3 regions of the Marinobacter sp. MA genome follow, and region 3 is predicted to be linked to each of the others. Evidence: predicted binding sites of a transcription regulator. Region 3 holds the regulator's gene; each other region holds the start of a gene.
The links. The regulator FliA, encoded in region 3, starts transcription of late flagellar genes. The targets are predictions, from matches to a motif close to CTAAAGTTTNNNNNNNNNNNGCCGNTAA.

Region 1 (6,323 bases), 570 kb from region 3:
CTTCATCTCACGGTCGCGAAGTTCGTCAATTTCCTTGAGCAGTTTGCGCACCGGCTCCTGAACCTGATTCTGCAGACTGTCGAACTGCTTCAGTGCATCGTTCACCAGACCTTCGATCTGGGCGGAGGTCTTTTCGAACTCCTTGTTGACCTTCTTCACGATCTTATCAACGTTCTGTTTGGCTTTCTTCGCCATGGATTGTCTCCTTACGGACAGGTTTCAACGAAAAATCAGAATCAGGCCATTTGCCGGAAACCGGAAATGGAGCCTGGGGAACGACGTGACTTGAGTGACTGCTTTTTGGATACCACTTCCCGAATTCTGCGAAGCTTCTCCGCCAGGGACGAGCCACCGTTGGAGTCGAGTTCCACAAAATCGATGGAATAGAAGAAATTGCTGCAGTGTTTTCTGCGTTCGGTGACCAGCCCGGACAGGCCTTCCGCACGGATCTTGTCAAACGGCATGTCCATCACGAGATCCAGCACCACGGTATCACCGGGGTTGAACACCTTGTCGGTTTTCATCACGCATCCATAGCCGTCCAGTTCGTAGAGGGCTGCCTCGACAAGCTCCTTTCGAAAAAGGCCCTGTCTGATTCGAAATCGGGCGACAAGATCCGGCAATGCTTCGTTCATGAATCAGCTTCTCTGGTGATGTCCGTATCCACAGCAACCTGTCTCATGGGGAGACAGGCTGGATATTGATTAAACAATAGACACTGGACTTTGGTTTTGCAACGCCATCAGTGCCATACGCTCCACCGCTAAGGCAGTTTTTTAACAATCTTTTACGGCAGATCAGGCCAGTTTACTTTGTTTTCAGCTCGTACATATCAACGCGGCGATCTTTCAGGTTAGTGACAGACCCCTCGTTGCGGACCAGCTTCAACTTTTCCAGGTCCATATCGGAGAACATGATCATCTCCGTATTGGGCGTGGTTTCGGCCATCACCGCATCGTGGGGGAAGGCGAAATCCGATGGCGAGAATACGGAGGACTGCGCGTACTGGACGTCCAGGTTCTCGACTTTCGGCAAGTTGCCCACGCTGCCGGTGATTACGACATAACACTCGTTTTCGATCGCCCGCGCCTGTGCACACTGGCGAACCCGCAAGTAGCCATTCTTGGTGTCGGTCCAGAAGGGCACCATGATGATATCGACTTCCTGGCTGGCAGCAATTCGCCCCAGCTCCGGGAATTCGATGTCGTAGCAGATCATGATGGCGACCCGGCCGGCGTCGGTTTCGAAGACCTCGAACTGGTTGCCACCTTCAATAACCCAGTCGCGCCGTTCATGGGGTGTAATGTGAACCTTGCGCTGCTCGTCGACTCGGCCATCCCGGTGGCAGAGGTAGGAAACGTTGTACACCCGGTCATTTTCGATCAACGGCATGGAGCCCGTGATGATGTTGATGTTGTAGCTCACCGCCATTTCGGACATTTCTTCTTTGAACTGCTGCGTAAACCCGGCGAGGAAGCGAATGGCGCGGGTCTGGTCCATCTGGTCCGTAAGCCCCATCAGCGGCGCGTTGAAGAATTCCGGGAAGATCGCGAAGTCACTCTTGTAATCAGACAACGCATCCACGAAGTATTCCACCTGCTTTAGAACTTCTTCAACGGAGGTGAATTCCCGCATCTGCCACTGAACGGCACCAAGCCTCACCTGTGTCTTCTTGACGCTGAGGACCGGAGAAGGCGGGGTGTAAAGGATGTTGCGCCACTCCAACAGGGTGGCGTAGCCCATCGATTTCTCATCCTCTGGCAGGTATTTATGCATCAGCCGGGTGACCTGGAAATCATTGGAAAGCTGGAAGCTCAGGATCGGATCGTAGATTTCCTTGCGATCCACGCGCTGTATGTACTCCTCGGGGGAATACTGCTCGGCATACTTGAAGTAGTTGGGTATGCGGCCGCCAGCCAGGATGCCCCTGAGGTTCATGGAGCGGCAGAGTTCTTTCCGGGCCTCATAGAGACGACGCCCGAGCCGGTAACCCCGGTAATCCGGGTGAATAAAAACATCCAGACCGTAAAGCGAATCGCCATTGGCGTTGTGCCAGATCTTCTCGTTGCGAAGGATCAGGTCATCGTAGGTATGGGGGTTGCTGAATCGGTCGTATTTTACGGAAACCGTCAGCGCAACTGCCACCAGCTGGCCACTTTCCTCAATGCAGATCTGGCCGTCCGGAAACTGTTCCACCAGCGCCTTGATCGTGTCCTTGGGCCAGGCGCCTCCGATGTCGTCGTAAACGCGGTCCATAAGCTTTTGAAGCTGTTCGTAATCTTCAAGCTTCAGGTTCCGGAGGTTGAGGTGCAGTTCTTCATGGGCCATTCAGTTCGGCTCCCGTTCGTTATGGAGTAGGACAAGCTCGGCATTTGCGTCAATACTTGGAAAGTTTAACAGAAGCCGCTAAAGACTTCGCACCGCAGGCCGAAAGACAAATTAACGAATATCAATTTTCATTGCCGAGGATTTGACCGTGCAGCTGACATTCGGGCAAAAGCTCCTGACTGCTTTCGGTATTCTGTTGCTGTTGGTTATGGGGGCTTTCACCCTCTCTGGCGATTTACGGCTGCAGAACACCACGAAAACCTATGTAGACGCGCTGATTGACGACACAGTGCAGCAAAGTACCTCAAGCATTGCCGAATGGCTCAATACCCGGCTGGTGATGACCGAAGCCACTGCCAAAGCGTTGGAAAGCGTCAAGAATGATGAAGAGGCGCGTGTTGTGCTCCAGGCCATTACGACCGGTGGAGGGTTTCGCGATGTGTATGTGGGCCGCACCGACGGCTACATGCTGATGAAATCGCCGGAAGCCAATGCAACCCTGCCGTCTGATTACGACCCCCGCGAACGTCCCTGGTACAAGAAGGCCATGAGCCTTGGAAGCGCTTCATTTACCGAACCGTACCAGGACGCCAGCACCAGCGACATGATTATCTCCACGCTTGCGCCTGTGAAGCGCGGTGAGTACGAAGGCGTGGCCGGCGCAGATATCGGTCTGGGCGCAATCGCGGAAACCCTCTCGACTGTAACCCTGGCGGATACCGGCTACGCCGCCCTGATCAACGAACGTGGAACCGTTCTGTTCCACCCTCAGCAGGCGCTTGTGGGCAAGAACATCAGTGCTCTGACTGGCGGCAGCCCGGACCTCGGCGGGGCTGCCCACGAATACTCCAATGAGGAGGGGAACTGGGAGGCCAGCTTCCATCCAATCAGCGATGCCCGCGGCGTGGAGTGGTATCTGGGCACTTTTGTGAATGCAGACAAGATCAACGCGCCGGTTCAGAGTGCCCGCATGACCGGTCTGATCATGGCGGTCATTGGCCTGATCGTTTCACTGGTAATCCTGCATCTGGGCATCAAGGTGCTCATGGCGCCAGTTCGTCGTCTGAACAAGGCCATGGGAGACATCGGTAGCGGCGATGCGGACCTTACACAGCGCCTGGACGACAGTGCGAAAGATGAATTTGGAGAGCTGGCCAGAAGCTTCAACCGGTTTGTCGAGAATATCCAGAACGTAGTCCGGGACGTACAGCAGGGCAGTGCGGAGCTGGGCCAGAATGTCAGTTCCCTGAGAGACACAGCCAGCACCAGCCGTTCAAGCGTGGAGAGCCAGCAGGTCGAGATCGACATGGTGGCAACCGCCATCAACGAAATGTCGGCGGCCGCAGGCGAAATCGCACAGAACGCCCAACAGACAGCCGACGCCGCCAATACTGCCGACGGCGACAGCCGGGCATCGCTTGAGACCGTCGCCGCCTCCCGGGATGCGGTGCAGAAGCTCTCGAGGGAGGTCAACGCGGCGGCTGAAGTCATCGACACACTCGGCAAGGATGTCGCTTCAATCACGACGGTCCTGGAAGTGATTCAGGGCATTGCCGAACAAACCAACCTGCTTGCGCTGAATGCTGCCATTGAAGCTGCACGGGCCGGTGAAGCAGGGCGGGGCTTTGCGGTGGTGGCCGACGAGGTGCGCAACCTTGCCCAACGCACCCAATCCAGCACCGAGGAAATCAACTACATGATCGAGCGTCTGCAGAAAGGCGCTAACGATGCGGTTGATGTAATGAAAGCGTCAACTGCGGTTTCCAGTGTCAGCATGGAAAAAGCCCAGGATGCCATGGAGGCGCTGAACCGGATTGCCGAGGCTATCACTTCCATCAGCCAGATGACGTCGCAGATTGCCACGGCCTCCGAAGAACAGACGTCGGTGACCGAGGAGCTGAATTCATCGATTACAAGAATCGCGGATCAGGGTCAGGAAGCGGCCGCCGCAGCCACGGAAAATGACGTTTACAGCGGGCAGATAGAGAGCATTGGCAAGGCCCTGAACCAGAACGTCTCCCGGTTCCGGGTATAGCAGGAAAACCTAGCGGCTGAGGACCTCGAGACGCCGGCGCAGATTCTCAAGGGTGCTGCGCCCTATGTATCGGGATTCCTCACTCAGGAACGGGTTATCCAGGGCAATTACCCGGCGTTGGCTCAGGTTGAGCTCCTTGACGGCACGGGAGTAGTAGCGCTTCAGGAACTCGCTGAAACTCCCATCATGGATGGCGCGCTCAATGCCCAGCTGCAGGCGATGAGCGGTCTCCTGGTCGTCTGGGCCAACGAACAGATAGGACGGCATGGGGTAGGCGATCAGGAGATTGGGCTCGATCACCAGGTTGGGATCCTGCTCCATTTCCAGGTCGTACAGGACTTCGCTGACGCCGCGGGCGAAACAATCAAAGCGTTCGTTACGGAGCATCCCGAACAGTATTTCGTATCGCGAGTGTGTCACCACCGGAATGCCATTTGCCTCTAGTACCGGTGTGTCTGGCCAGTGCGAGCCTTGACCGATCCAGATCTGGCTGGCTCGGAAATCATCCAGACTCTTTATGTCGGCGAACTTGGGCAGAGATTGCGGCAACACCACGCAGACGCGAAAGCCGAGAAGGCCACCATCAACCGGGAAGGGGATCGCAGTCAGAAACTCTTCCCGCTCGGCCGAGGTGGCTACATTGGCGATATCAACCAGGCGAGACTGGCCATCTGCCAGTTCGCGGAGCACGCGCCCCTGACTCAGTTCTTCACTGCGAATAACCCGGGAGTCGCCATATTCCGGCGTTTTCTCTAATGCAAGCTCGACGAGCGCACGAATAGCCGGGCTGTCATAATTCCTATACCAGAGAACATAATCACGACTGGCTGCCCCAGTAATGCCGGACGTTGAGGTTGAGGCTGCGATGGGGGCCACTTCAAGGCACAGACCGAGCAGAGCGAGGAAGATGGCCAGTTTGGGCAACCGGAACAAGTTCCTGAATGCGGGCAGAGAACATTCCAAATCAGAAATCCTTTCTTAATACTGGAAAAACCGGCAAAAAAGCAGCCGTAATTCAGGCAGCCACCCTCACTTTAGAACATAAATTCAAAAATAAATCGGACGATGTCCAAAAAAATTGTAAAAGATTCTTGCGGCTGCCAGAGACCATTGTAATCATCGGCTTCGACCAAGAAATCGGAGCAAGTGAATGGCAATTATCGACAACCTTATCGGCGCCACTGGCCAGTGGGTCGCCAGCACAGACCCAAAGGCTACCCTGGTCAGCCCACTGGCCTGGCTAAAGAAAACCGGCGGTTATGCGGCGGTAAACAAGATCATAGGCCTGTCCATACCCTTTGCGCCGCGGAACAACTTCAGTGTTGAAGAAGTAAGGCCGGGCTATGTGCGGGCAAAAATCCGGCTCAAAGGCAACAAGAACCACTTTGGAAGCCTGTATGCCGGCGCCTATTTTCTGGTGGCTGAAATTCCCGGTGGCGTCCTGACGCTGTTTGACCTGGGCCCTGCGTACACCCCGATCCTCAAGGAAATGACCCTGCAATTCCTGCAACCGGCCAATAGTGATGTCACCGTGGAGTTTACGCTGCCGTCGGAAACCGTCGCGGGCATCCTTGCAGACGCCGACGAAACCGGCCGGGCCAAGTTCACCCTGGAAGGGACACTGAAAGACGAGGAGGGCAACCATGTGGCTACCTCCATCGCTCATTACCGGGTACGTAAGAAAGGCTTTAAAGCAGAGGCTTGAGGATCAGACCGGATCAAGGCCGGCAATGGCTTCCAGAAAGATCTCGCCGTATTTTTCAAGCTTGGCAGCCCCCACGCCGCTGACTTCGGCCAGCTCTTCAAGGGTGCGGGGCTTGCGCTCAAGCATTCCGAACAGGGTCGTGTCATGAAAAATGACGTAAGGAGGCACGCCCTGTTTGTCAGCCAACTCCTTGCGGCAGGCCCGCAGGGCGTCCCAGCCGGCCTGATCCGTTATCTGGTCTTTAACCGGAGCGCT
Region 2 (6,323 bases), 1.0 Mb from region 3:
GAACCGAGATAGACTTTATAAACGGATACGTGGCGAAACTGGGAAAAGAGCTCGGCATCGAAACTCCGGTGAACCAAATGCTGACCGAACGGGTACAACAACTGTGGTGACGTTAACAGGAGCAGACTGATGGGCAACCGCCTTTCCAAGATTTACACCCGCACCGGCGATGACGGCTCTACGGGCCTGGCCGATGGAAACCGTATTGCCAAGAACGCCCAGCGGGTCGAGGCCATGGGTACCGCTGATGAACTCAACTGCCACATCGGGCTTTTGATCGAGACACTGGACAGCGACGACGAACTGGTGGAAAGCCTGCGCCGTATCCAGCACCATCTATTCGACCTTGGCGGCGAATTTGCCATTCCCGGCAGCCGTGTGATCGGAGACGAACACATTGAATGGTTGGAGGGCACGTTGGACCAGCACAACGAGGGTCTGCCACCACTTAAGAACTTTGTATTGCCAGGCGGTAGCCCCGCTGCCGCCCAGTGTCATCTTGCCCGTGCGGTCTGTCGCCGTGCAGAGCGGGTTGTCGTTGCCCTTGGCCACGAGGATTCCATCAACACCGCATCCCGGCACTACCTGAATCGTCTGTCTGATCTGTTATTCGTCATTGCCCGCGTATTAGCCCGGCGCGAGGGCGGTGAGGAAATTCTCTGGGAACAAAAAAAATCCGGCCTCTAGGGCCGGATTTTTAGTTGTCTCGCTTCAGTTCTGGCGCCAGTCAGACTTTAAAGGCCTCCACCAGACGCTGAAGTGAGGCCGTCAGTTGCGACATTTCCCTCGAGGATCCCAGTGTCTCCTCGGCATTGGCGGCCGTTTTATGGCCCAGTTCACCAATCTGCTCGACACTGGCATTCACGTTTTTCGCAACGGCAGACTGCTCTTCTGCCGCCTGTGCAATCTGGTGGCTCATATCCACGATCACCGAGATGCCTTTGGCGATTCTGTCCAGAGCTTCCGTCACTTCACCAGACTTCTGCACCGTTGTCTCGGTAACATCCCGGCTGTTGGTCATGGCCGACACCGCGTCTTTCACGCCGCTCTGAAGCCGGGAAATCATGCCTTCGATCTCTTCGGTGGATTTATGGGTACGCTGAGAGAGTGAGCGGACCTCATCGGCAACTACCGCAAACCCACGACCCTGTTCACCTGCCCTCGCGGCCTCAATCGCAGCATTCAGGGCCAACAGGTTGGTCTGTTCGGCAATCGCCTTGATCTCTATCAGCACCTGGCTGATGTTGTCGCTGTCCTTGCTGACCCGGTTAATCACTTCCACTGCGCCGGAGATCTCGCCTGCCAGCTTGTTGATGGTTTCTACGGTATCGGCAACGACGCCACGACCGGTCTCGGTGTCCTGCTCGGCGTTGCTGGCGCTGTCTGCCACCCGGTGAGCGCTTTCGGTAACTTCGTGAACCGCCTCGACCATCTGGTTCATGGCTTCGTTGATCTGGCCGCTTTCTTCCATCTGCCGTGCCACGGCTTCGCTGTTGGCCGCCGCAGTATCGTTGACCCGGGTTGCCTGCTGGTCCACATCCGCCGTAGTCCGGCTGACGGAACGGATAAGCTCGGCAATCCGGTCGGTCATGTTATTGAATTCCGTGGTCAGCTCACCCAGTTCGTCGCGATTGCGCAGCATGATGTGGGTGGTCATATCGCCGGCAGCGACGCTGCGAGCCGCTTCGCTGAACCGGTTAATGGCGGTGCGTACAGACATGAAGAAGCCGATATAGAGATAGACCACCACCAGAAGAACAACAACCAGGGCGATGACGATCAGCCGGCGCTGATTGACCTCACTGTTCAGCCGCGCCTGCAGATTCTCGTCGACCACGTTGAAAGCCGCCGCCTTGACCTGATCATAGTGAGCCAGTTGCCCGGACATCAGGTCGTTGTATTCAGTCCAGGGCATTTCCAGGCGCATCGGCGTAATCACGTTCACATCCAGTTGATCCCGAACCACCATCAGGCTCTCATCAACCCGCTGGATGGCATTACCCGCCCGCTCAGCCAAAGCCGGCGATGCCTCAGAGGCCAGGGCCAACGCTGGTGAGAGCAGTGAACTGCGATTGGTCAACTGGTCATAGATTTCGTTCAGCGTTTCGCTCAGCGCATAGCCTACCTGTCCCTCGACCAGGGCATAGATACCGTAGGATTTTGCCTGGCCAATCACGGTGCGGGCTGCCGGCAGTGAGTCGCGGACAAGTCCCAGAATCAACTGATTTTCCCGGGACGCCCCCTGCCCCAGGCCCGAGATTTCAATGGTGGCCGAAAGCAGGGCCTGAGCCTTCTGGACAAATTCCTGGTAATACTTGAACTGCGGATCGAAGTTACCCTGATAGTTGTCTTCAGACCGCAGAGCCTCCCACTCCTGCCGAAGGTCGCTGACCTGCTCGGCCCAGGAGCCAGATGTATCGAAAGAACGCTCCTCGGCAGTCAGGGCCGCCAGCGTATTATCGATCTCACTGGCAGCCTCTTCCGACACCGCCATAATAGCGCTCTCATCCTTGATGATCGCGGGTGAGCGATAATCGCGATAATCCATCGCGGCGTCCACCAGCCGGTCAACCTGCTGAAGCTGCTCAAGCCCCTCGACACCGCGAGTCATGGTCTGTACGGAGCGGTTCAGCTCGGAAATGGCGAGCCAGGACAGCCCACCGATCGGTAACAGGAACAGAATGCTGATGAGACTGAACTTGTAAACCATCGGCAGCCGGTTCATCAGTGCAATGGCGGGATTAATGAGTTGCTTCACAGGGACCCTCGTGCTGGCAAAAAACAACTGAACTCATGTTCTTTTCTTATATTGTCGCCTAAAGTCTTAAAAACTTAAGCATTATTTCTTGTTAAACTGTAATGTTTTATAAAATCCGGCTTAGACAACCCCGGAAATGACCAGCAGAGCGAGCGTGCATATCCAGACCAGCATGCTTCTGTTCAACAAATCCCTTACTGCTCTCAGGCTACGTCCTCCGAACGCTGTCCACTCATCCGGATGAACCCGGGAGAAGCGGGCTGGATCCAGCGCATACCCGGTTAACGACCCGTTGGCCGAAATCATGAGCACCTCCCCGGCTTTTTTGGTCACACCGGTCAGCGTGCGGCGGGTTTCCCGCAGCCAGCCGGCCAGGTCTCCGGCAATTCCGAAGGTCAGGGAAAGAAGCCTGGCAGGGATCCAGCCGGCGAGGTTCGCCAACGCGGAAAAGCGCGGCCTTGCCGGAGCCTGGGGCCACTGATCGGCAAGAGCAACCAGACCGCGGGCTAGAACGGCAAAGCCGATACCACCAACCACGTACCAGAAAGCCACCAGAAAGAAGCGCTGGAACACCGACACCATAAGTGCCTTCGACAGCGAGAGGTGCATGGCCTCGGGAGACACCGCTGCTCCCCGTTCATCGGCCGGCAAAAGATCTTTCACATGATGCCAGGCTGACTGCATATCCCCCCGCTGCCATGCCTCTGCGTAGGCCCGGAGGATCTGTCGCCAGCCAGGCGTTCCCATGAGAACGACCAGAACCAGGAACTCCAGTGGGTAAGCAGCCATTCTCCAGCCGGAGGCGACCAGGAGATATTGCGCAAGCCCGAGCAGAAAGGCCGGTAATAAAACCAGTGCCAGCCCGATACCTATCCCGGACTCACGGCCTGCCCTGACCCGGCTGCCATGCCTGAACCAGCGACGCCAGACCTCGTCACCGGAGAGCAGATCAAGGGAATCCAGACGCCTGCGAACCATGTAAGCCAGCAGAAACACAACAAACACCATTCAGACGTTCCTCCCCGAACCTCTCGCTGCGTGCAGCCCCGCCCGGAAGTACTGCCAGTCGAAGGCCGGCCCCGGATCAGTTTTCCTGCCCGGCGCAATGTCGCAGTGGCCGGTGATACGGTCGGCAGTGATGGCCGGCCAGGCTGCCATAATCAGGTCCGCCACCTCTGCCAACCTACGATACTGTTCAGGGGTGTAAGGGATGTCGTCAGTCCCCTCCAGTTCTATGCCGATGGAGAAATCATTGCATTCGTCCTGACCTTCGAAACACGAACGGCCAGCATGCCAGGCGCGCTCCAGCAGACTGACAAACTGAACCAGAGCACCATCCCGACGAATCAACAGATGGGCGGACACCTGAACGCCCTCGATGGTCTGGAAATATGGGTGCGCGGAGTGATCAAGCCGGTTGCAGAAAAAGTCCTCTATTTCCGGACCGCCAAACTGCCCGGGAGGCAGGCTGATGTTGTGGACGACCAACAGGGAGATGGGCACCCCGTCCGGACGGGGCCCGAAATTTGGCGAGGGACGCCAGCGGGCGAAGGAAATCCGTCCGGTTTCACGAAGCAATCTTGCATCGGTACCGGAATCAGTATGGCGTTCGGCGAAAACGTCTGTATCGGGCAAAGTAATTCCAGATGTATCAGAGGATTACACTCCCTGATTGAATCACAAACTTGCCACGGTTGCTACGAATCAGTCCTTGCGGCTGCTGCGCAGGTTGTCGATGATCGACTCCAGTGCCCGATCAAAGATGAGGCCATCATCGAGCATGCTGATCTTCCCGGCTTCCATGTCGGCAGCGAGTTCCAGACGCAAATACTCGGCCACCTTGGCACCACTGCGGTTGACGAAGATGTACTTGCCAGTGGCTTTGATAAAGGCCGCAAGCTTGCAGCGCACCTTGGTTTCGTCTCGGGTTAGCTCAATCCATGAACCAACTCGCAAGCTTTCCGCCTTTTCCAGCCATTGCGGCGATATCTGAGCCGGATCCGCAGTCTCTGCCATCCCCGCTTTTTCCTCTGGCGCCTCGTTGGCCAGCCCAGAGGCTGCCTGCTCGGGCTCGGCCGGCGCCGGGGTCTGCTTCAACCCCTCGTCTGGCGCCGGAGGAGCCACAGGCGCTTGCAGCGAGCGCTCGGGCTCTGGCTCGGGCAAGTCTTCAGGCTCCGCCAAAGGTTCGGGACGGGACGGCGCGGTCACCAGCCGCTGGAAAACGTCTACGTGGGCCAGTTCCAGGTCACGAATGGCCGCATCGGTGGCAAACGGGTCCCAGGAAATTTCCTGGAGGGCCTTGCGAAGGTCATCCACAATGGCTGGAATCGCACGGAGAAGCTCCCCACGGGTAGAGTCATTGATCGGGCGAGGGTCGACACTCCACACCAGCTGCTCGGTGAGATTCCGGGCGTGTTGCCAGCGGTCGCTTTCCTCACCTTCACGGAGAACCACCCATTGCAGATATTTGGCCCATGCTTCGTTCAGGAGCCCGACAACCGGCTCGGGAATGTCCCGTTGCTCCATCAGTTCCTGTAACAATCCGTCCGCCGCCTGAGAGGCACGCTCCTGCCGGGCTCGACCCTCTTCTGCATCCCGCAGGCGTTGCTCCACGAGCTCACGACGTCTGCGGTCGAGATCCATGAAGTGGCTGAAGTCTTTGAGCAGCTCTTCGAACAAACTGACGTCGGTAGTGAACTCGCCCAGCACCCTGTCCACAACCGATTCGATTTTTTCCCTGAGCGGGTCCCTCTGGCCGGCCTTTTTTTCGGTCCAGCCGATGGCTGACAGCGCCAGTTCGTTAAGCAGCTTACGGACCGGGTGACCGCCGCGATTGAAGAAGTTCTTGTCGCTCAGTGCCACCTTGAGCACCGGAATCTGCAGGCGACCAATCAACGCCTTCATCACAGGATGCAGCTGACGATCCTCAAGGATGAAGTCGAACAACATGGAAACCAGGTTGATCACATCACTGTCTACCTGACCCACGTGCAGACTTTTGCCATCACCTGAGCGCAGGATCGGCTGAAGCTGCTCGTTCAGCGGAACAACGGCATCATCACCCCATTGACGGCTGTTGGACTGTGCCTCGGTAAGGCGCGCCATCAGTCGATCAGTATCAATGTAACCTTCACCGTAAGAGGCAGTACCGCTGGCAGGAGCGGTATCGCCCCGATGCAGCAGCGCACTGAGCTCCGAGAATGTTGCCTGCGATTGAGACATACCCTGGTTCTCTGAAGAAAAACCTGCCTGCCCGCCCGCGCCTGCCGGTGCCGAACTCTCGCCTGTCGGGCGCTGACCCGAGCGAGCGGGCACCCTGCCGGTAGGGGGACGCTTCATGTCGGGCATGACCCCTTCATTAATCAGGGTGCGGTTCGCTTCTTTGTAGAAGTCACCGAGAGTATCGGCAAGCAGGCGATCGAACAGCTTCAAAACCACCAGCTTGGCCCGGATATCGATATCCAGATCGGCACAGGCTTCGGCAACACCGCCACAGATGATTTCCGGACTCAATGGCATCTGCACGTCTTTCAGCTCAATGCCCGGCAACAGGTGCCCGACACGC
Region 3 (6,323 bases):
CAGGGCGACTGGAAGATGGTTGGAAGCAGTCCCTGAAAATGCTGTGCACCGGCGTCCGGACCTCTCGCATGGAGTGGCTTGATGAGGGGGGCGCCTATGCGCTGGTGGGTCCTACCGGTTCCGGCAAGACCACCACGATTGGAAAGCTGGCGGCGCGGTATGTGCTCAAGCATGGCTCCGACTCCCTGGCTCTGGTCACCACCGATCGATACCGGGTGGCGGCGCACGAGCAGTTGTTCGTGTTCGGTCGTATCCTGAATGTGCCGGTTCGGGTGGTGGATGAGACTCACAGCCTGGACGATATTCTGGACGAGCTGTCAGACCGTCACCTGGTTCTGATTGATACTGCCGGGCTGACAAGTTCGGATAAAGGTTATCAGGAACAGCTGGCCGAACTGGCTCGCAGCCATCACAATGTCAAAACGCATCTGGTCGTCTCGGCAACCAGTCAGCCGCGCATCATGAAATCCGTCTGGCATTGCTATAAGATGGCAAATCTTGCGGGCTGTGTGATGACCAAGATCGATGAGGCCCTCACATTGGGTGAGTCCCTCGGTTTTGTCATGGAAACCGGTCTGCCGGTAGCCTACTACACAGACGGGCAGAAGATTCCTGAAGATCTGCACCACGCAGAAGCTGTTCCGCTGGTGCGGCTGGCCGTGGATCGGCTTAAAACACTCCAGCAACAGCAGGCGGTCGCAGAGGGCCTGAAAGAGCACGCCTGAGACCGGACAGATTGACAGCAGGCGTCGGAAACGCACCGGCGAAACGTGGCAAGAGACAAAAAACAGTATGAGCAGAGCACATCCGGTACAGGTGATTGCAGTTTCCGGCGGTAAAGGTGGAGTCGGCAAGAGTAACGTGTCGGTCAACCTCGGAATTGCCCTGGCGCAGAAAGGCCGGAGAGTGGTGCTGCTCGACGCCGATCTTGGGCTCGCCAACATCGACGTATTGCTGGGCATCACCGCCAACCGTAACCTTCAGGATGTTCTGGCAGGCGACTGTGACCTCAAGGACGTTCTGGTAAATGGTCCCGGCGGCATAAAGATCGTTCCTGCCTCGTCAGGTACCCAGCGGATGACCCAGCTCAGTCCCATGGAGCATGCCGGGCTTATTAATGCGTTCAGCGAGCTGGGGGATCAGATCGATGTCCTGATCGTCGACACCGCCGCCGGTATCTCCGAATCGGTGGTCAGCTTTCTCAGGGCGTCCCAGGAGTTACTGTTGGTTGTGTGTGACGAACCCACGTCCATCACCGATGCCTACGCCCTGATCAAGCTGATGAACCGGGATTATGGAACCAATCGTTTCCGCATTCTTGCCAACCAGGTGCGGAATGAGCAGGAAGGCCGGCATCTGTTCGAAAAACTGACTCGGGTCACCGAGCGCTTCCTCGATGTGGCACTACAATATGTCGGTATAGTCCCCTACGATGAGGCAGTGAAGAAAGCAGTCCAGAGACAGAGGGCAGTGCTGGATGCCTATCCCAGAGCGAAAGCCTCCCTGGCCATCAAGTCTCTGGCCGACAAGGTAGACAGCTGGCCGTTGCCGTCCTCACCCCGTGGACATCTGGAATTCTTTGTGGAGCGGCTCGTCGAAGTCTGAATCGGATCCAGTCAAACAAGAAACCGGATACATGACATTGGCGAAAAACCTCGGAATCTATAACCAGTCCGGTGCGCAGAAAGCATCTCAGCTTGTTGAGCAACACGCGCCGCTGGTCAAGAAAATCGCCCTCCATTTGATGGCCCGCCTGCCGGCTTCCGTTCAGCTTGAAGATCTTATGCAGGCCGGCATGATTGGCCTGCTTGAGGCTGCCCAGCGATACAGTTCCACCAAAGGAGCCACCTTCGAGACCTACGCCGGTATCCGGATTCGTGGGGCGATGGTCGATGAAATCCGCAAGGGCGACTGGGTTCCCCGCTCCGTGCATCGAAACGCCCGTCGCATTTCCCAGGCCATCAAGGCTGTGGAAGACCGGCTTGGCCGGGAAGCCCAGGATCAGGAAGTGGCCGAGGAGCTGGGCATGGAGCTTGCGGAGTATCATTCCTATCTTTCCGATTCCAACAGTGGCCGACTTTTTAGCCTCGATGAGCTCAATGAATCCGGAGAGCTGCCGATAGAACAGACAGAGACGCAGGATAACCCTCTGGAGGGGTTGTCCTCCGATGCCTTCCGGCGGAGCCTGGCTGAGGCCATTGAAGACCTGCCGGAGCGGGAAAAACTGGTTCTGAGCCTTTATTACCAGGAAGAGCTGAACCTCAAGGAAATAGGCGCCGTGCTGGGCGTCAGCGAGAGCAGGGTCAGCCAGATTCACAGCCAGGCTGCCTTGCGCCTTCGGGGGCGGTTGTCGGATTGGCGCCAGGAACCGGACAGCTGATTGCGTTCAGTCTGTGTCTGCGAAGGGGCAGTCTGTAGTTTTTGGTAACCGATGCTTTACAACGGAAGCAAAGGTCTGACAATAAGCGGTTTAAACAGCGGCCTGCTAGACTTTGAACGCGAAGGTCAAACGAATTCCGGGTGTTACTAACTGGAGGTCCCATTGGACAAAAACATGAAAATCCTCATTGTGGATGATTTCTCCACAATGCGACGGATCATCAAAAACCTGCTGCGTGATCTGGGCTTCACCAACACCGATGAAGCAGACGATGGCAACACAGCCTTGCCGATGCTGAAGAGCGGCAAATACGACTTTCTGGTCACCGACTGGAACATGCCGGGCATGTCCGGGTTCGATCTTCTGAAGGCTGTCCGGGCTGACGAGAATCTGAAAACCCTGCCGGTATTGATGGTAACGGCTGAGGCGAAGCGCGACCAGATTGTTGCCGCGGCTCAGGCGGGCGTGAACGGCTACGTTGTCAAACCGTTCACTGCCGCTGTGCTCAAGGAAAAGATTGAGAAAATCTTTGAAAGAATCCAGTAACCAGAGGTCGGATGGCTCTCATGAGCGATAGCAAAAAGAACCATCGGGGCCTTGAGCCGGAGGTGACCGAAAAGCTCCAGCGGCAGGCAGCAGAGCTGGCAGAGAGTGTTGATGCCGGTGATTATGCCAAAGCCATGACCCTGATCAATGAACTCAGCGAGGTCAGGGATCAAAGTCTGTACCGCGAGGTAGGGCGATTGACCCGGAGCCTGCACGAAGCCATCCGGAACTTCCAGATTGACCCCCGGAACGCGGAACAGCAGGAAGCGCTGTCGAAGATGACAGACGCCTCCGATCGCCTCGAATACGTTGTGCAGATGACCGGCGAAGCGGCCAACCGCACCATGGACCTGGTTGAGGAAACCATGCCGGTGGCCAACGCGTTTCGTGAAGAAGCGGCCTCCTTGCGGGACGAATGGCAACGTCTGCGTCGTCGGGAGATGCAGCCGGCGGAGTTCCGGGAACTGTACGGCCGTATTGATCGCTTTTTTGTCAGCACAGCCAGCGACGCTGACACCATGTACAACAATCTTTCGGAAATTCTGCTTGCTCAGGATTATCAGGGATTTGACACCGCCCTTAAGCACCGCCCTGGTGATGAGGAGCAGCTCTGCGATTGAGAGGGAAGTCAGACCGGGCCCAGATCAAGGCCGATGAGCGTGAAGATGTAGTTTCGGGACAGGATGACGTTGACGACCTGTTGTCCAGTCTCGGTTTCTGAACAAAGAGGGTAACGCATGGCGTTTGATGCTGATGAAGAGATTTTGCAGGACTTCCTGGTAGAAGCCGGTGAAATTCTCGAAAAGCTGTCAGAGCAGTTGGTAGATCTTGAGCAACATCCTGACGACAGTGATCTGCTCAACGCCATTTTCCGTGGCTTTCACACCGTTAAAGGCGGCGCGGGCTTCCTTCAGCTTGAAGCGCTGGTAAATTGCTGCCACTCCGCCGAGAACGTTTTCGATACCCTGCGCAATCACAAGCGTAAGGTGGACTCCGAACTGATGGACGTGGTTCTGGAGGCCCTGGATAACGTTAATGCCATGTTTGAAGAGGTTCGCAATCACGAGGAACCAACACCGGCTCCGGACGAACTGATTGCCCGCCTCGATGCCCTGGCCCTGCCAGAGGGTGAGGGAGCGCCTGTCGCCGACCCTCAGCCGGAACACGAAGAGAATGAACCGTCGGAGGATGGCGGCGACATCACCGACGACGAATTCGAACGGCTTCTGGATGCCTTGCAGGACGAAAAGAGCGAAGAACAGGCACCGGCTTCAGACTCCGGAGCGTCTTCCGGTGACCGGGAGGGTTCCGGAGATGACGAGATAACCGACGACGAGTTCGAGGCGCTGCTCGACCAGCTGCACGGAAAAGGGCAGTTTGCCGGCGCACCTGCGGGCGAGGACGATGCTGTCAGCAAAGAAGAAAAGCCGGCGGCCAAGGCAGAAGGCGGTGGCAGCGACGATCTGATCACCGACGACGAATTCGAAAAACTGCTGGACGATCTCCATGGCAAGGGTGGAAGCCCGACTGCCGGCGGAGAGTCCTCCACTCCGAAAAAGCCCGCGGGTGCGAAGGAGCCTTCAGCGCCGAAAGAGCCGTCAGCGCCGAAAGAGCCCTCAGCGCCCAAAGAGCCAGCCAAGCCAAAAGCAGAGGCACCGAAGCCCGGGAAGCCGGAGACCAAAGGCGCTGCCACCCCTGCGATGCCCGCCCGCGAACACGCGCCCTCGGCTGAAACAACGGTGCGTGTTGACACCAAGCGTCTCGACGACATCATGAACATGGTGGGTGAACTGGTGCTGGTGCGTAACCGCTTGCAGCGTCTGGGCGCGGAAAGCGAAGACGAACACATGCACAAAGCCGTGTCCAACCTGGATGTGGTCACCACCGACCTCCAGTCTGCCGTCATGCAGACCCGTATGCAGCCGATCAAGAAGGTGTTCGGCCGGTTCCCCCGGGTTGTGCGTGACCTGGCCCGGAACCTCAAGAAAGAGGTCAACCTGGTGATGCACGGTGAAGACACCGATCTGGACAAGAATCTGGTCGAAGCGCTGTCTGATCCGCTGGTTCACCTGGTGCGAAACTCGGTCGATCACGGGATCGAAGCCCCGGAAGTGCGCGAGAAAGCAGGTAAGCCACGCCAGGGTACGGTAACCCTGTCTGCCGAACAGGAGGGGGATCATATCCTGCTGTTCATCGAGGATGATGGCGCCGGTATGGATCCGGAAGTGCTCCGTCGCAAGGCCGTCGAGAAGGGGATTTACGATCAGGATGCCGCGGATCGTCTGACCGATTCCGAGTGCTTTAACCTGATTTTCGCAGCCGGTTTTTCCACGAAGGAGCAGATCTCGGACGTCTCCGGTCGTGGCGTCGGCATGGATGTGGTCAAAACCAAGATAGGGCAACTCAATGGCCAGTTGAGCATTGAATCGCAACTGGGCAAGGGTTCCCGGATTGTCATCAAGGTTCCGTTGACCCTGGCCATCATGCCCACACTCATGATCATGTTGGGTGACCAATCGTTCGCGCTGCCGTTGGTGAATGTGGTCGAGATCTTCCACCTGGACCTGACCAAGACCAATATCGTCGACGGACGAGAGTGTATTGTGGTCCGGGAAAAGGTGTTCCCGCTGTTTCACATCAAACGATGGCTGGTGCGTGATGGTACTTCCCAGGAAGTGCCGGAAAACGCCCATGTGGTCATCGTGGCCATGGGGACCAAACAGGTCGGTTTTGTGGTCGACCAGTTGGTGGGGCAGGAAGAGGTGGTGATCAAGCCCCTCGGTCGAGCCCTCCAGGGTACGCCGGGAATGGCCGGCGCCACCATTACCGGCGACGGCAGGATCGCGCTGATCATTGATGTGCCAAGCCTGTTGCAACACTACGGCTAAGCCGGGCTTTCAGGTGACTGCGGCCATAGAAGGCCGCAGAACGTTGGATTGGGTAGGAGAAGTGGATGACAGTTTCTGTCCTGGTCGTTGACGATTCAGGGTTTTTTCGCAAACGGCTGACGGAAATCCTGACCAGCTCCGGCCAGATCAAGGTGGTTGGGGCTGCAACCAACGGCCGGGAAGGAGTGGAGCTGGCCGAAAAGCTGCGTCCCGATGTAATCACCATGGATTACGAAATGCCGGTGATGGATGGCATCTCCGCCGTGCGCGAAATCATGCGCAAACATCCGATACCGGTACTCATGTTTTCTTCTCTCACCTACGAGGGCGCCCGGGTCACACTCGATGCCCTCGAGGCGGGTGCCGTCGATTTCCTGCCCAAGAACTTTGAAGAAATTGCCCGGGACAACAGTCAGCTCCAGAAAATCCTGATTGAGCGGATTCTGGACGTGGCCCGCAGCCGCCCCGGCAACCGCCCTGCTGCGCCGGCCCGCCCCGAACCGTCGGCG

Region 1: a site for FliA is predicted at 2,407-2,434, ahead of NUW46_RS10265 (methyl-accepting chemotaxis protein). Genes of this name have one in related genera too.
Region 2: a site for FliA is predicted at 2,810-2,837, ahead of NUW46_RS08205 (methyl-accepting chemotaxis protein). Genes of this name have one in related genera too.

What each region holds. Positions count from the first base shown of each region.
Region 1 covers NZ_CP103058.1:2,202,640-2,208,962, reverse strand. The annotation lists gene NUW46_RS10280 (helix-hairpin-helix domain-containing protein) at 1-195, opposite strand, end outside; gene NUW46_RS10275 (hypothetical protein) at 237-635, opposite strand; gene NUW46_RS10270 (bifunctional GNAT family N-acetyltransferase/carbon-nitrogen hydrolase family protein) at 808-2,328, opposite strand; gene NUW46_RS10265 (methyl-accepting chemotaxis protein) at 2,477-4,363, shown strand; gene NUW46_RS10260 (hypothetical protein) at 4,373-5,287, opposite strand; gene NUW46_RS10255 (PaaI family thioesterase) at 5,514-6,068, shown strand; gene recQ (DNA helicase RecQ) at 6,072-6,323, opposite strand, start outside.
Region 2 covers NZ_CP103058.1:1,747,009-1,753,331, reverse strand. The annotation lists gene NUW46_RS08215 (ketopantoate reductase family protein) at 1-110, shown strand, start outside; gene NUW46_RS08210 (cob(I)yrinic acid a,c-diamide adenosyltransferase) at 130-687, shown strand; gene NUW46_RS08205 (methyl-accepting chemotaxis protein) at 728-2,758, opposite strand; gene ampE (regulatory signaling modulator protein AmpE) at 2,879-3,766, opposite strand; gene ampD (1,6-anhydro-N-acetylmuramyl-L-alanine amidase AmpD) at 3,767-4,336, opposite strand; gene NUW46_RS08190 (DUF1631 domain-containing protein) at 4,463-6,323, opposite strand, start outside.
Region 3 covers NZ_CP103058.1:2,774,415-2,780,737, reverse strand. The annotation lists gene flhF (flagellar biosynthesis protein FlhF) at 1-725, shown strand, start outside; gene NUW46_RS12860 (MinD/ParA family protein) at 793-1,605, shown strand; gene NUW46_RS12855 (RNA polymerase sigma factor FliA) at 1,637-2,380, shown strand; gene cheY (chemotaxis response regulator CheY) at 2,543-2,926, shown strand; partial or broken gene NUW46_RS12845 (protein phosphatase CheZ) at 2,947-3,647, shown strand; gene NUW46_RS12840 (chemotaxis protein CheW) at 3,664-5,814, shown strand; gene NUW46_RS12835 (protein-glutamate methylesterase/protein-glutamine glutaminase) at 5,880-6,323, shown strand, end outside.